Regions from separate parts of the Pseudovibrio sp. Ad13 genome, predicted to be linked through region 1. Evidence: riboswitches for the same ligand, from Rfam matches in the RefSeq annotation. Region 1 holds a riboswitch; the other holds the start of a gene.
What was found. Region 1 has a riboswitch for S-adenosylmethionine ahead of PsAD13_RS07915 (hypothetical protein). Riboswitches for the same ligand answer to the same signal wherever they lie in the genome.
Positions count from the first base shown of each region.

Region 2: another riboswitch for S-adenosylmethionine. It lies ahead of PsAD13_RS00770 (O-succinylhomoserine sulfhydrylase); the one in region 1 lies ahead of PsAD13_RS07915 (hypothetical protein).

Region 1 covers NZ_LMCC01000005.1:235,567-242,520, forward strand. Annotated here, with positions in the region: gene PsAD13_RS07880 (glycosyltransferase family 2 protein) at 1-583, shown strand, start outside; gene PsAD13_RS07885 (glycosyltransferase family 39 protein) at 669-2,174, shown strand; gene PsAD13_RS07890 (ChbG/HpnK family deacetylase) at 2,256-3,053, shown strand; gene PsAD13_RS07895 (Crp/Fnr family transcriptional regulator) at 3,273-3,962, shown strand; gene PsAD13_RS07900 (group III truncated hemoglobin) at 4,043-4,456, shown strand; gene PsAD13_RS07905 (acyl-CoA thioesterase) at 4,516-4,944, shown strand; gene PsAD13_RS07910 (group III truncated hemoglobin) at 4,977-5,426, shown strand; gene PsAD13_RS07915 (hypothetical protein) at 5,456-5,836, opposite strand; SAM-I-IV-variant riboswitch at 5,884-6,014, opposite strand; gene PsAD13_RS07920 (PQQ-dependent sugar dehydrogenase) at 6,302-6,954, shown strand, end outside.
Region 2 covers NZ_LMCC01000001.1:149,079-156,032, forward strand. Annotated here, with positions in the region: gene PsAD13_RS00745 (methyltransferase domain-containing protein) at 1-578, shown strand, start outside; gene PsAD13_RS00750 (MAPEG family protein) at 582-1,115, opposite strand; gene PsAD13_RS00755 (crosslink repair DNA glycosylase YcaQ family protein) at 1,240-2,451, shown strand; gene PsAD13_RS00760 (hypothetical protein) at 2,539-3,432, shown strand; gene PsAD13_RS00765 (hypothetical protein) at 3,574-4,011, shown strand; gene PsAD13_RS00770 (O-succinylhomoserine sulfhydrylase) at 4,093-5,277, opposite strand; SAM riboswitch at 5,345-5,422, opposite strand; gene PsAD13_RS00775 (2'-deoxycytidine 5'-triphosphate deaminase) at 5,546-6,652, shown strand; gene PsAD13_RS00780 (YigZ family protein) at 6,657-6,954, shown strand, end outside.

The DNA.
Region 1 (6,954 bases):
GTTCGTTGAGCTGGCTCCGCGTTTGTCGTCCCAAGGCTTCAAGATCATGCTCGATATTGTCGCCAGCGGAAAAGGCGCTCTGCGTGTGAAAGAACTGCCTTTCGTTTTTCGTGAGCGCCAGCATGGTGAAAGTAAGCTCGATACGCTGGTGACCATGGATTACCTTGGTTTGCTGGTTTCCAAAATCTTCGATGATAAGATTTCAGTTCGCTTTCTTATGTACTCCATGGTCGGTGGAACAGGTGTCATCGTTCACCTCATCGCATTGAAGATCTTCCTTGCCGCCTTCGGCATGCCATTTGGCCTCTCTCAGTTGGTTGCAACCTTTGTGGCCATGTCCTCGAACTTTTTCCTCAACAACCGCCTGACCTATCGCGACCGTCGTTTGACAGGGCTTGCGTGGATCAAAGGTCTGCTCACATTCTATGTGATCTGTAGCTTTGGTATTTTGGCAAACGTTGGTGTGGCAGAGTTGATCTACACGAACAAACCAATCTGGTGGTTTGCTGGTGCTGCAGGCGCTGTTATGGGCGCGGTTTGGAACTACGTTGTTTCCAACGCTCTGACATGGCGCAAAGGCTAAAGCGTTTCTTCTAATAGTGAGAGAAGCTTTTCACAGGAAGAAACGCAGGAAACCAAAGTTAAAGCACTTTGAGGAAAGCATTTAAATGCAGGACAATCCCGCGGGAAAGCCGCTAAGCTTTTGGTTGCGCCCGACCAATCTGATTCTGATTGTCGCCGTGCTGTCTTTGGCGCGGCTGGCAACTGGCACGAATGTCGATCTGGTTGAGGATGAAGCCTACTACCGTTTATGGGGGCTTTATCCGGCATTGGGCTACTATGACCACCCGCCAATGGTTGCCTATTGGATCTGGCTTGGTCAGTCCTTGTTCGGTGATACAGCACTTGGCGTTCGCTTTATCAGTATCCTGTCTGCTGCAATCGGCTCCCTTGCGCTCTGGCGAACTGCAAAAATCCTATATGATACCCACGTCGCGGGCTGGACAGTTCTGTTCTTCAACGCAAGTTTGCTGATTGGTGTCGGCTCTTTGTTAGCCACACCTGATGCTCCCTCTGTTTTCTTCTGGGGTCTGGCTTTATGGGCCATGGCAGAGCTGACGGTTTCTAAAAATGCGAACTGGTGGATTCTCGCTGGTATCTTCGCAGGATTAGGCCTTCTTTCAAAATACTCCGTGTTGTTCCTGGGGGTCGGGATTATTCTCTGGCTGGTGTGGGTGCCGGAGAACCGCAGATACTTCCTGTCCTGGCAGTTGTGGCTCGGCGGAGCACTGGCAATCGCGATCTTCTCTCCTGTACTTTACTGGAACTCGCAGCATGAGTGGATTTCTTTTGTAAAGCAGTTTGGGCGTTCTGTACCAGAAGGGTACTCCGTCAAATACATTGGCGAGTTCATCGGCGCTGTTGCAGGCCTGCTGAACCCGCTCGTCTTCATCATTGCGATGGTTGGTGCGTGGCGTGTCATCCGCAAAATGATAAAGCAAGACAACACGGCCAGTCTGCTGGTTCTGACGGTCCTGCCGTTCCTGATCTATCTGACCTTCCATTCACTCCATTCGCGTGTTCAGGGCAACTGGCCAGCTCCGATGTATCCAACACTGGCCATGTTCGCTGGTATTGCAGCAGCTTATCCGCCTGCCAATGTTGGTCGCTGGTTCAAGGTGCTTGCCCCGACTGCAGTCGGCCTGGGTGTCGTTGTCGCTGGGGTGGTCTATATCCACGCCTACACCCCGCTCAACACATCTCTGGGCCGTAAAGATCCAACGCATCAGATGCGCGGCTGGCAAGATATTGGCGATGAACTGACCGAGTTGGCAGACGCAAATGACATCAATTGGATTGGCACAACCAGCTATGGTTTGACGGGCCAAATGTCGAATGCGCTCAAGAAGACAGACCTCAAAGTCTACGGAATTCCTGAGCGAATGCGCTATGCAATGATTCCCGATAATCTCCAAAATCCTGAAAATAGTGACATGCTGTACGTCACCGAGGAAAGAAGAGACCGCTCTCAAAAGCTGAAAGCCAACTTCAATCAGGTTGAGCTGCTGAAGACCATCCCCCGAGAGAATAAGGGATTATTCGGAAAAACAGCTATTGAAAATGTACGGGTCTACCGATTGTCAGACCCGAAACAGCCCCTGAAATCCAACTGAAACAGCTGAGATTCCGTTGCGTTAAATTTGCAGGCTTTGTTAAATGTACTCCTGAACCTTTTGGATTGGGAGATCCGCGCGATGAAGCGCATCCTCTTGACGAGTCTCGAATTTGGGCAAAGCTATGGAGTTGACCGGGCGATCTGCGATCTAATCATCGCAGGCCGGCTCTCTGCCGTAGGCTGTGTTGTCACTGGCAAGATGTGGTCGAGGGAGTTCTATCAGCTGCGTGACGTGGTTGCCTGGGCCGAACATGAAACCATGGTCGGTCTGACAGTCACACTGACAAAGCCCGCCGGGCCACTCACCGATTTTGGCCGGACCGTATTCGGAGAGACGTTCCCCGCGCCGTGGTGGTATGCAATGCGCAGCCCCATGAAGATGCTGCCGGAAGAGGCGATCGCCGCTGAGATCGCCGCACAGGTGGATCTGTTCGAAGAGGTCTATGCCCGTCCGCCAGCATTTGTTGCCATTCAGGGAAACCTCGCAAAGCATCCTGCCGTGCATTCAGCGCTCATCACGGTGCTCAGCATGATGACAGGACGAGAGCCTGCGCTGGTACTGCCTGCTGGTGTTAGTCGATCGAGCAATTCCATTTCAAAGCGCGCCACCAAAGCCGGATTGGAAACTATATTCTCAGGTCCAGATCTGCCAATGGCTGATGAGGATACGGATCTGAGAGACTTCTTTTGGCACGGAATCAATGAGGCACAGGATTCGGCGATGGTCCTATGTCGGCCATCCTATCCTGAAGAGCAGGCCCAACCCGTCAAAAAGAAAAACGTACGCCAGAGCTCATCCCGTGAGAACCAGCTGAAGTTCCTGATAAGTGAGGAATTTCCGTTTCTTTTGATGGAAAAAGATATCTTCTTGTTCTAAGAACGATCTCTTCCTGCGGTTGAAGAGATCGTTCCTTTTGAATTTGCCATAAACGTTGGGGTATTTATGAACACCCCCAATTTGCCTAAAACTAAAGAACATCTCTGTGACTCCGGTCACAAAATGGCCGCATGATAGACCTAATTAAAATCATCAATTATATTGATGCAGCTTAAACTAAAAAACTGAATCTACGGCGCGTCAGGATCTTGTGGCAAGATGACAAAGTTCAAAGAACTCCTTCAAAACAGCTTTTCACTGTCGGGTTTGGCTGAGGAACACGCACACGGTCTCTCTGAGATAGCTCAGCCTATGTCATTGAAATCCGGCGCAGTTCTCTTCAAGGCCGGAGATCCGGGCAATGGTTGTTACGCAATCATCGAAGGCAGCATGAAAGTCTCCGTCGTCTCGTTGGATGGCAGTGAGCAGCTGCTCGCAGTTCTCGGCCAGGGCTCTCTGGTAGGTGAAATTGCTTTGCTTGACGGCAGTGAGCGTTCCGCTACCGTTACGGCACTCAAGCCGAGCCAGCTTGCATTTATCTCCAAAGCTGCATTTTATCGCTACGCCGATGAAAACCCCGCTGTTTACCGTCACATGCTGCAGATCGTAGCGACTCGCCTGCGTCGTTCAAATGATGCACTCGCTGCACGGTCCTTCTTGCCACTCAATGGCCGGGTTGCGCAGACACTGCTGCAACTCTCTGAAACATTTGGCAAAAAAGTCGACAGCAACAAAATCCTTGTTCACTATAAGATCTCTCAGGCTGAAATCGCCAATATGGCTGGTGGTGCTCGGGAGAACGTCAGCCGCGTCCTCAATGTCTGGAAGAGAGAAGGTGTTATCAGCCGCCTCTCTGGATATTACTGCCTCGAAAAGCCGGAGGTGCTACGAGCTGCCGCAGAGCTTTAAACTCGGTATTTGAGTAAAAGTGACCCGAAGTAACAAGAAGGGCATGGGTCTTGTCCCTACAAGGCTCCTGAAACACCGAGATGACCTATCAGCATTTTGACATTCGCCCGCAGGACGAGTGCACACCAATCCATCCTGACCTGACGCATTCTCAAGTGCGTGCTTTGGTTGCCAGTCATTCAGAAAAACTCCGTCACAATGGCGAGCTGGCATCAGTCTACCAAAATAGCATGAAGTGCGACTGGGAGGATTACGAAGCTCAGGCCGTGCGATTCTGGTGCTCCGCTCTCATGAAAGATAGAAGCTATTCTGGCCGTCCACTTGGCAAGTATCGTGGTGCTGCAAAGCAGGTATGCAGCGATGATATTGCCAGCTGGTTGAAATTATTCGAGAATGCAGTAGATGAATGCGTTGCTGAAACCGCTCGGCCCAACACCAAGAAATGTGCGACCCAGGTTGTTGATTGCTTCCATATGGCGATGATCCCTGCTTGAGTAGTTGAGCTTCGCCATGCATAGCATTTCCTCTGGTGGATCTACGGAGCTTTAGAACTATGAATGATACAAGAGACGCTGTCGAAGAAGAGCAGCCAATTGGTGAACTGACCACGCGCACAATGGCGATGCCGGCAGACACCAATGCTTCTGGCGATATCTTCGGCGGTTGGGTTGTCTCTCAAATGGATATTGCCGCCGGTATTGCAGCAAGCCAGTGCGCCATGGAGCGCGTTGTGACTGTTGCGATCGACAGCATGACCTTTATCCGCCCTGTTAAAGTGGGCGATGTAATGTGTGTCTACTCCAACGTGCTCCGTGTTGGCAGAACCTCTGTAACGCTTGCCATTGAGGCCTGGGCTTTGCGCCACCGCTTTGGCTATCGCGAGAAGGTGACGAATGCTCAGTTCACCTTTGTTGCTGTTGACGATGACGGCAAACCGATTGTGATCTCTGAAGAGCAACGTGCTAAATACAACAAGGCTTAAGCGGATCGCGGACCAGGAATAGGAAACAAGCAGTGTCATCAAAAATTCCCGTTATGTCAGCGCGTGAACGGACACCGCTTGATCCTTCCATCACACCTGCCCAGATCAATCATCTGGTTGAGAGTTTTTACGGCAAGGTCCGCCAGCACGAAACGCTTGGGCCGATCTTCCTGAGAGAGATGGGTGAGGACTGGGGTCCGCATCTACATAAGATGAAGCACTTTTGGGCGTCTGTTCTGCTAAAAACTGGATCGTATAAAGGCAAGCCGGTTCCCGCTCACGCGAGGATTCAAGGGGTCACCACTGAGAATTTCCATGAGTGGATGGACCTGTTTGAAGACGAAGTCTATGCGATTTTCTCAGCAGAAGCCGCACCGCTTCTTCTGGCAACTGCACAGCGCATCGCACAGAGTCTGTGGCTTGCAATGTTCGCAGACCCATTTGCTACACCTCCCGTAAAATTCGGCAGCCGCGCAGCTTAAAAATCAGTTCTTATTTTAGTGCAGCTTAACTAGCTCGGGAATTTCTTTTTCGAGCGCAGTGCGTTTTGCCTGAAGTACTCACGCAAGGCTTCCAGTTCTTCAGGACGACGACGTGCAGTATCCGCAAACAAGCGCTCGTCAACAACCGTGTGACAGCCTTCTGCCCAAAGCCGAAGCAGCACAGCAAACCTGTCGGAGCGCTCGTCGGTGGTCAGCGGCGTATTCGGCTGGCGTGTGGAGTTGGAAAGCAGCCGACTGCGCAGCCCTTTTTCTAAAATCAGGCAATCCAGCAAATAGGCAGCAGTAAACTCGTCGGCAAGGTGTGCGACGGCTTCCCTCAAAGATTGAGGCACATATTCAGATACATACGATTGCCATGCAGACTGTGGCTGACCAGCAATATCAAACATTAAATCCTCCATCGGTTTCCCGAGGAGGACTGGCGCAAAATCCATTGAAACTACCGCTTGGTTGTTACGAATGATGAAGACAGCGTCCTCACTTCGAAACCACATCCCTTTTGGCGGAGACCACCTTGCCCGGTTAGGCAGGTTGGCGAGGGCGCCAGCCCTTCTCTTGATGATGCGTAGGATTTGGCACGAAAATGAGGCAATTGCAAGTGGGCACCTTTCCTTTGTTCTTTGTCCACACTTTCAAACTTACGTTGTGTCGTATTCTAGCACCACAAAACGCAACTTCCGCTAAGTGAATATCTTCAATTTTTGTGGTTCTATAAACCGAATTCCCGTCATATCTGAGTATTCTCCTCAGACTTTGAATGAGCGCATAGTGGCGGCTCAAAAAGGCAGAGCATTTCAAATATTCCGATAAATTTTCTCAGTCAAATTTCTAAGCGCTTCAGGAAGGAAAAAACGATGTGCACCACAAAGCCCGTTCTCTTTGGAGTCCTGACAGGGTGCGCCTACGCCTTGCTGCTAACCACTTCTCTGGCAGCAACGACCACCAAAATGGTCGATGGTGTCAAAACAGAGTTTGTGGAGCAGGTCTCTGAAGAGCAGAAAACTCTGGCTCGCAACACTGAAGTTGTGGTCATGCCCAAAGGCTTCCACATCGAACCTTATGCAGCCGTGCCAGATGCCCGCCATATGGCCGTCGCGCCTGATGGCAAAACTGTCTTTGTAGGAACGACCACGGACAGAGTCTGGGTCGTTACTCCGGATGAAGAGGGCAAGAAAGCTGCAGAAGTTCGCCAGTTCGCTCCAGATCAATCCTTCATTATCCCAAATGGTGTGTGCTTCACAAAAGATGGCTCATTAGTCCTTGCTGAGCAAAACCGTGTTCTGAGTTTTCCGAACGCATTGGAAAACAAAGAGCAGGGCAAGCCAGCAGTGAAGGTGCTGGTCGGCAAGGGCATGCTTATCCCTCCCTCTGAAGAAAGCTATAATCACTCCTCCCGCGTGTGTGATCAGGGTCCGGATGACCGCATCTACATCTCTCTTGGCCAGCCTTACAACGTCCCGCCCAAGATGAAGCTGAAACTCTATGACAGCCTCGGCATCGGCGGCAT
Region 2 (6,954 bases), on a different contig from region 1:
AACTTCTAGAGATCCTCCAATATAGCCTACCAACCAAGATCCACGAAAAGATCAACACTCTCAATCTTGGCCCCTTTAAACGTCTCTTAGATTTAGGTTGTGGCACTGGCTTAGCTGCCGAACTTTTTGAAGATCGGATCCCTTATAAAACTGGCGTCGACATTTCCGAGCAAATGCTCAATCTGGCGAGAGACAAGAAGATCTACGACGATCTCCAGCAATGTGAAATCAACGATTTTCTCGATCAGGATCATCCTCAGAAATGGGATTTGATACTCGCATCAGAGCTCTTTCCGTACTTTGGTTCATTGGAAGATCTCTTCGCAGGTGTCGCCCGCAACATCGAAAAGAATGGCGTGTTCCTGTTCTCCGCTGAAGCTGTGATGGAGCCCGCACCCAATGCCCCACCCTACACTATGAACGACAGCGACCGCTTCATACATACAGAATATTACCTCCGCAATCTCTTGAAACAGTTCGACTTTGCAGTCATTGACTTCATGCAGACCACACTCCGGCAGGAGTGCGAAAATCCGGTGCGTGGACACCTCGTAGTCGCTCGCCACATACCAAGGTGAGCACTACAACCCGGCCATCAACGTAATCAGCACGACCACCAGCATTAAAATGCTCGGGTAGAAAGTCAGCGCAAAGCCGGTTCCACGCCATGGCGCACCCTTCTCATAGCTGACAAAAAACAGGATGCGCCCAAGCGCAAACAGCAGTGCTGCTAACAATGGCACAGACATCGTGCTACCCGGCATAACCGCTGCCCAAGCAATGTAGATAAACCCTGCCAGCACCCCCTGCTCAAGTGTATTTTGCAAAATGCTCTGCAACGTCTTAGCCTCAACGCTTCCGTGAGTTAGTCCGCCACCATCAATATCATCGGCATGGTAGAACCTGCGCATTGCCAGACGACCAATAGAGATCATTAGGAGTAAGGCAGGTGATAGCAATGAAACCGCTGCCACCCAAAGCCGCTCAGAGGCATTCCAGTCCGCGGCAAATCCAAACGGATTGAGAAGCGCACCAAACAAAAGCACAATCGCGGTCACCAACGCTCCAACAATCATCCGCTGAAACACACCCCGCTGTTTTTCTGCAAAGTCCAATGCAACCTCCACTTAGAGAACATAATAGGAACAAACCCACAACTATCTGCTGCGGACTGCTTGCGGCAAGGCGCTACCTCTCCTAGCCTAGGCACGTCTGACCAAGCAGGAGACTTTGATGACTATGGAAGCGCAGTTAGTTTTAAAAGTTGATAACGCCGCTGCGCGCCGCTTGTTTCTGCAGAAACACGCCCTTCTTGAAGCACCAACAGGCTTCTCGAAAGGAGAAGATCTCCTCAATCTCATTCACCGCATTGGCTTTGTGCAGGTTGATAGCATCAACACAGTAGAGCGTGCGCACCACATGATCTTATGGTCACGCCGCCAAAGTTACCGCCCCAAACATCTCAAAAAACTGCTGGAGAATGACAGAAGCCTCTTTGAGCACTGGACGCATGATGCCTCAATCATTCCAACCGAGTTCTTCCCTTATTGGCACTACCGCTTCCAAAAAAGCGCAGAAAGCTTGCAATCCCGCTGGAAGGTCTGGCGCGGTGCGGAGTATCAGGAAAAACTCAACCTCATTCTACGGCACATCGAAGAAAACGGCCCTGCTGGCACCTCAGATGTCGGCAAGGATGAGAAGCGCAGCAAAGGCGGATGGTGGGAGTGGAACCCATCCAAAACAGCGCTTGAATATCTCTGGCGGACCGGACAAATCTCCGTCTCCCGGCGTGAAAACTTTCAAAAACTCTATGACCTGACAGAACGCGTCATCCCTGAGGATCACCGCTCCGCTAAACCCAGCCATGCAGAAACCATAGAGTGGGCTTGCAACTCCGCAATCGACCGCCTCGGCTTCGCTACGCCCAGCGAAATTGCAGCCTATTGGGACAAACTAGACCTTGCCGATGTCAAAGCATGGTGTGAGCAAGCCCAGAAGCGTCAGGAACTAATCCCTGTTGAGATTCAACCTGCCAGCGACACGAAGCCCAAATTATGTCTCGCACGCCCAACAATTGAAGATGAACTGAGATCCCTCGAAGCCCCTTCCCAACGGATCCGCATCCTCAGTCCATTCGACCCGGCATTAAGAGACCGCAAGCGCGCTGAGTTCCTTTTTGACTTCAATTACCGCATCGAAATCTTCGTCCCTGAACCAAAACGGCAATACGGCTATTATGTCTTCCCCGTAATGGAGGGGGACAAGTTGATTGGTCGCATTGATATGAAGCGTGACAAAGCCTCCAATGCTTTGGCCGTAAAACGCTTCTGGCCCGAGGCTGGCATTCGCATGGGCAAAGGCCGCCAACAACGATTGGAAGCTGAACTGGAGCGATGCACCCAGTTTGCTGGCTGTGAAGATCTTCAGTTCCTCTCAGCTTGGCAAGGATAGCCCATTGGATGGCGGGACTATCAGAAACGTAAGTAACCTCCAATACTGCTGGTAAACGTCGCATTCTCGTCAGCACCAAGAGAGCAAATGGGCCAGCTTTTGCAAACTTTGTTGCGTATTCTGCTCTGCCTTGTGGCGCTGAATACCTCTGCCAGCCAGGCCCAACCTCTCTTTGATTTAGACGACCACTTCACCTTCAATCCGCAAGGCAAGTACCAACCCCGCCTCATTGGCCTGTTTGAGACAGATCGCAATAACACATCTGGAGCCGCCGAAGTCATCACGCCAGTCTTTCAGGACAGTCATGGCATGTTCTTCGCTGATGTCCGCTCCGGCAACTCCTCTGATGCTGTTTATCTCATAAGTGCTGGCGGTGGCCTCCGTCACTTTGTGCGGCCAAACCTGATTGGCAGCACCTACATCTTCATGAACTACAAGGAAGATTACGAACGCGGCCCTGCAACTGCAGTCACCACGGGCATCGAGTTTCTGGCAAATAACTATGAGGCTCGCTTCAACGCACAATTCCCGACAAGCAAAGTCCGCATTCTGGAACCGGAGCCGGGCAGCACAGACCAACGCGAAAGCATTCCTCTCCTCAATCTTTCAGGAGAGATTGGCTACGACCTCCCCGGAACTGACGATCTGGGGTTCGGCCTCCGCATCTATGCAGGAGGCTTTTATAGAACCGCCAACAACATTGAAGAGATAAGCGGAGCACAGGGACGGTTTGAAATATCCCGTGCAGGCTGGCTTGGCGTACCTGGATTGAAGACCACATTTGTTGGACAGATCCGCTATCACAGCGACATCAACTATCCCATTGGTGCTTTTCAACTCCGCATAGGCCTTCCCATCGTCAGATATTGGAAGGGCATCACCGTCGATAACTACAACGAGCTCTCTCACATAGAACGTCGCATGACAGAACGCGTGCGACGCCCCCTCACTATTCACAATCGCACGCGTCGTATTCCCTAGAACTCCACTTAAAATGAAAGCCCTAGGCATTAAACCACTCGAAGCGTTACCCCTCCCGGTTTCAGGGCATCACAGACCCCCAGCATTAATGTTAATCTTTTCCGATAGGATACCGCTTCCAGCTCTTCCGGGGACAACCACATGAGGACTATTCCACTCACGCTCATTCCGTTTTTGCTCTACAACGCTGTGGCATTTCGGTGGTTTGAAGATCTAGAGCCGGTGCTTGATCAAGGCTACAACGTCACCCCTTGGGCTGCCATTGTATTCCAGATCCCACTGCCATCCGGACTGCTTGTTCCTCTGGATGTCGCCACCCTTCTGCTTGCAGGCACTTTGGTCCTGCTCTTCGTTGAGATCATCAAAGCCACCAGAACCAGCACACTCTCACTGGTAGATCACAGCTTGTCTCTGTTGATCCTCGTGGCCTACCTAATTGAGTTCCTCTCGGTACAAGAAGCTGCCACTCCGCTCTTCCTCCTGCTCATGACCATCACGTTTCTGGATGTCATCGCCGGATTCATCATCACCTTGTCTGGAGCACGACGAGATGTAGTTGTGGCAACCAGCAACAGCTAACAACAAGTCTGCAGCATTGGGCTTTAATGCATGAGGGCACCCGATTGGATGCCCTCATGCCAGTCATAATGTGCAACACGCTTAAAGCGCGGTCAGTGCCTTAGCGACGTCTTCCAGCAGGTCATCTGCATCTTCCAGACCAACAGAAAGACGAAGCGTCTTGTCTGTAATGCCCAGCTCCAAACGCGCATCTTCCGCAACACTCTGGTGCGTAGTCGTCGCCGGATGGGTAATCAGGCTCTTCGCATCACCAAGGTTGTTGGAAAGGCTGACAATCTCCAGTGCATTGGAGAACTTGAAGGCCGCTTCCTTACCACCCGCCAAATCAAACGCCAGCATGGTAGACCCACCCTGCATCTGCTTGGCCACGATATCCGCCTGTGGGTGATCAGCACGGCCCGGGTAAATCAGCCGAGACACTGCAGAATGATCCGCAAGGAACTCTGCCAGCTTGCCTGCATTCGCAGTCTGACGCTCAACACGCAGAGACAATGTCTCCAGACCTTTCAGCAGAACCCAGGCGTTGAACGGGCTCATCGCAGGCCCAGTATGCTTGAACGGGTCATGGAATTCTTCCACAATCCACTTTTCATCAGAAAGCACGATACCGCCCAGACATCGGCCCTGCCCGTCAATATGCTTGGTCGCAGAGTAGATCACCACATCAGCGCCCAAGGCCAGCGGGCTCTGCCAGATAGCAGTCGCAAACACGTTGTCGACAATAAGCCGTCCACCAGCTTCGTGAATAATATCCGCAACAGCTGGAATATCGATCACTTCAAGCGTCGGGTTGGTTGGGCTTTCAAGGAATGCCGCTGTGGTGTTCGGACGAACAGCTGCTTTCCATTGCTCAATGTCAGTGCCATCAATCAGCGTGGACTCCACACCATAACGTGGCAGCAGCTTTTCGATGATGTATCGGCAGGAACCGAACAGTGCCTTTGGTGCAATCACGTGATCGCCAGCTTTAACGCAGGCCATAATCGCAGAGTTAACAGCCGCCATACCAGAAGCCGTGCCGCGTGCGGCCTCAGCGCCTTCCAGTTCACACATTCGTCGCTCGAACATTCCTACGGTCGGGTTTGCGTACCGGGAATAAATATAGCCCGGATTCTCGCCCAAAAAGCGTGCTTCTGCCGCCTCTGAGCTGTCGTAAACATACCCTTGTGTAAGGAAGATAGCTTCGGATGTTTCACCAAAGCTGGAGCGCGTTGTGCCTCCATGAACAAGCCGAGTTGCTGGCTTCCAGTTCTTTGCGTCTGTCATCGCTCATTCCTGCCCGAAGAGATATTGCTCTACCCCTTCATTAAAAAACCCCGGCGCGGGCCGAGGTCTATACAAGAACCCGACCCTTTAGCTACTTGTTTTACGTGGTTGCAAGCCGGTCGACCAAATCACCACGGAATAGGCAGCGTTTTTACCTCGAAAATACACTAGGGTCAATCAATCAGCTTAGGTTGCAGACTTGGCGAGAGATCAAACTTACGTTAATCAGTGTCAGAACGATTTGAGTACCAGTGGGGCGGAACCAACAATGACAGGCATTCTTCCGGCAAAAGCGATTGAAGCTATGTTTGCCAGCGGTGCAATTCAAGCAGACAGAGTGCCCGACGAGGACCAGATTCAACCTGCCAGTCTTGACCTGCGCCTCGGCGTAAAAGCATGGCGTGTTCGTGCCTCTTTTCTACCCGGCCCTGACGCAAAAGTGGAAGACAAGCTGGAAAAGCTCATCCTGCACGAGATCGACCTCTCCAAGGGCGCCGTGCTGGAAACCAACTGCGTTTACATCGTCCGCCTTCAGGAAGCACTGGACCTCCCGGCTGAACAGTCTGCCACAGCCAACACGAAAAGCTCCACGGGCCGCATCGATGTGTTCACCCGCGTCATCACAGATCAGGGCCGCGCATTTGACCGTGTTGAAGCTGGCTACAAAGGCCCGCTCTACGCTGAGATCTCTCCAAAGACCTTCCCAGTGCTGGTCCGCGAAGGTTCTCGCCTGTCCCAGATCCGCTTCCGCGATGGTGAAACCCTCATCAATGATGAAGACCTGACCAAAGTGCACAACCAGCACACGCTGGTTTCTGGCGGCAAGGACGAAGATGCCATCAACAACGGCGTACAGGTGTCCATCGACCTGAAAGGCTCTGGCAAAGACAGCCTCATCGGCTACCGCGCCAAGCGCCATACAGGTGTGATCGACGTCGATCGCAAAAACGCACAGGACCCGGAAGACTTCTGGGAGCCGCTGTACAATCGCGGCGATGCAACGCTCATCCTCGACCCGAACGAGTTCTACATTCTGGTCTCGCAGGAAGCCGTCCACGTCCCACCACAATACGCCGCTGAGATGGTGCCATTCGACCCGCTCGTCGGCGAGTTCCGCGTCCACTACGCAGGCTTCTTCGACCCCGGCTTCGGCCACTCCACCGTTGGTGGCACAGGCTCCAGAGCCGTTCTCGAAGTCCGCTCTCACGACGTTCCCTTCATCGTAGAACACGGCCAGACGGTTGGCCGCCTCGTTTACGAGCACATGGAGGAAGTGCCAGAAACCCTTTACGGCGAAGGCATTGGCTCCAACTATCAGGGTCAGGCTCTGAAGCTTTCCAAGCACTTCAAAAGCAAAGAACCGGTAGGAGCATAAGCCCATGCCCCTCTTCACCGTTGAGCAGGAATACAACGCGATACTGGAAGAAAAGAAGTCACGCTTTCTTGCCTTTCTAGTACCCCATGTAGACTTTGCTCAGCGGCTGGCGGACCTTCGCGACGAGCACAAAAAAGCCAACCACCACGTCACCGCTTTCCGCAGAATGCTCCCCGAGGGACGCATCGATGAAGGCGGCAAAGACGATGGTGAACCGTCTGGCACCTCCGGCATGCCCACACTTAAAACACTCATTGGGGCAGACCTTGTGGATGTGGGCGTCATCATCGTCCGTTACTTCG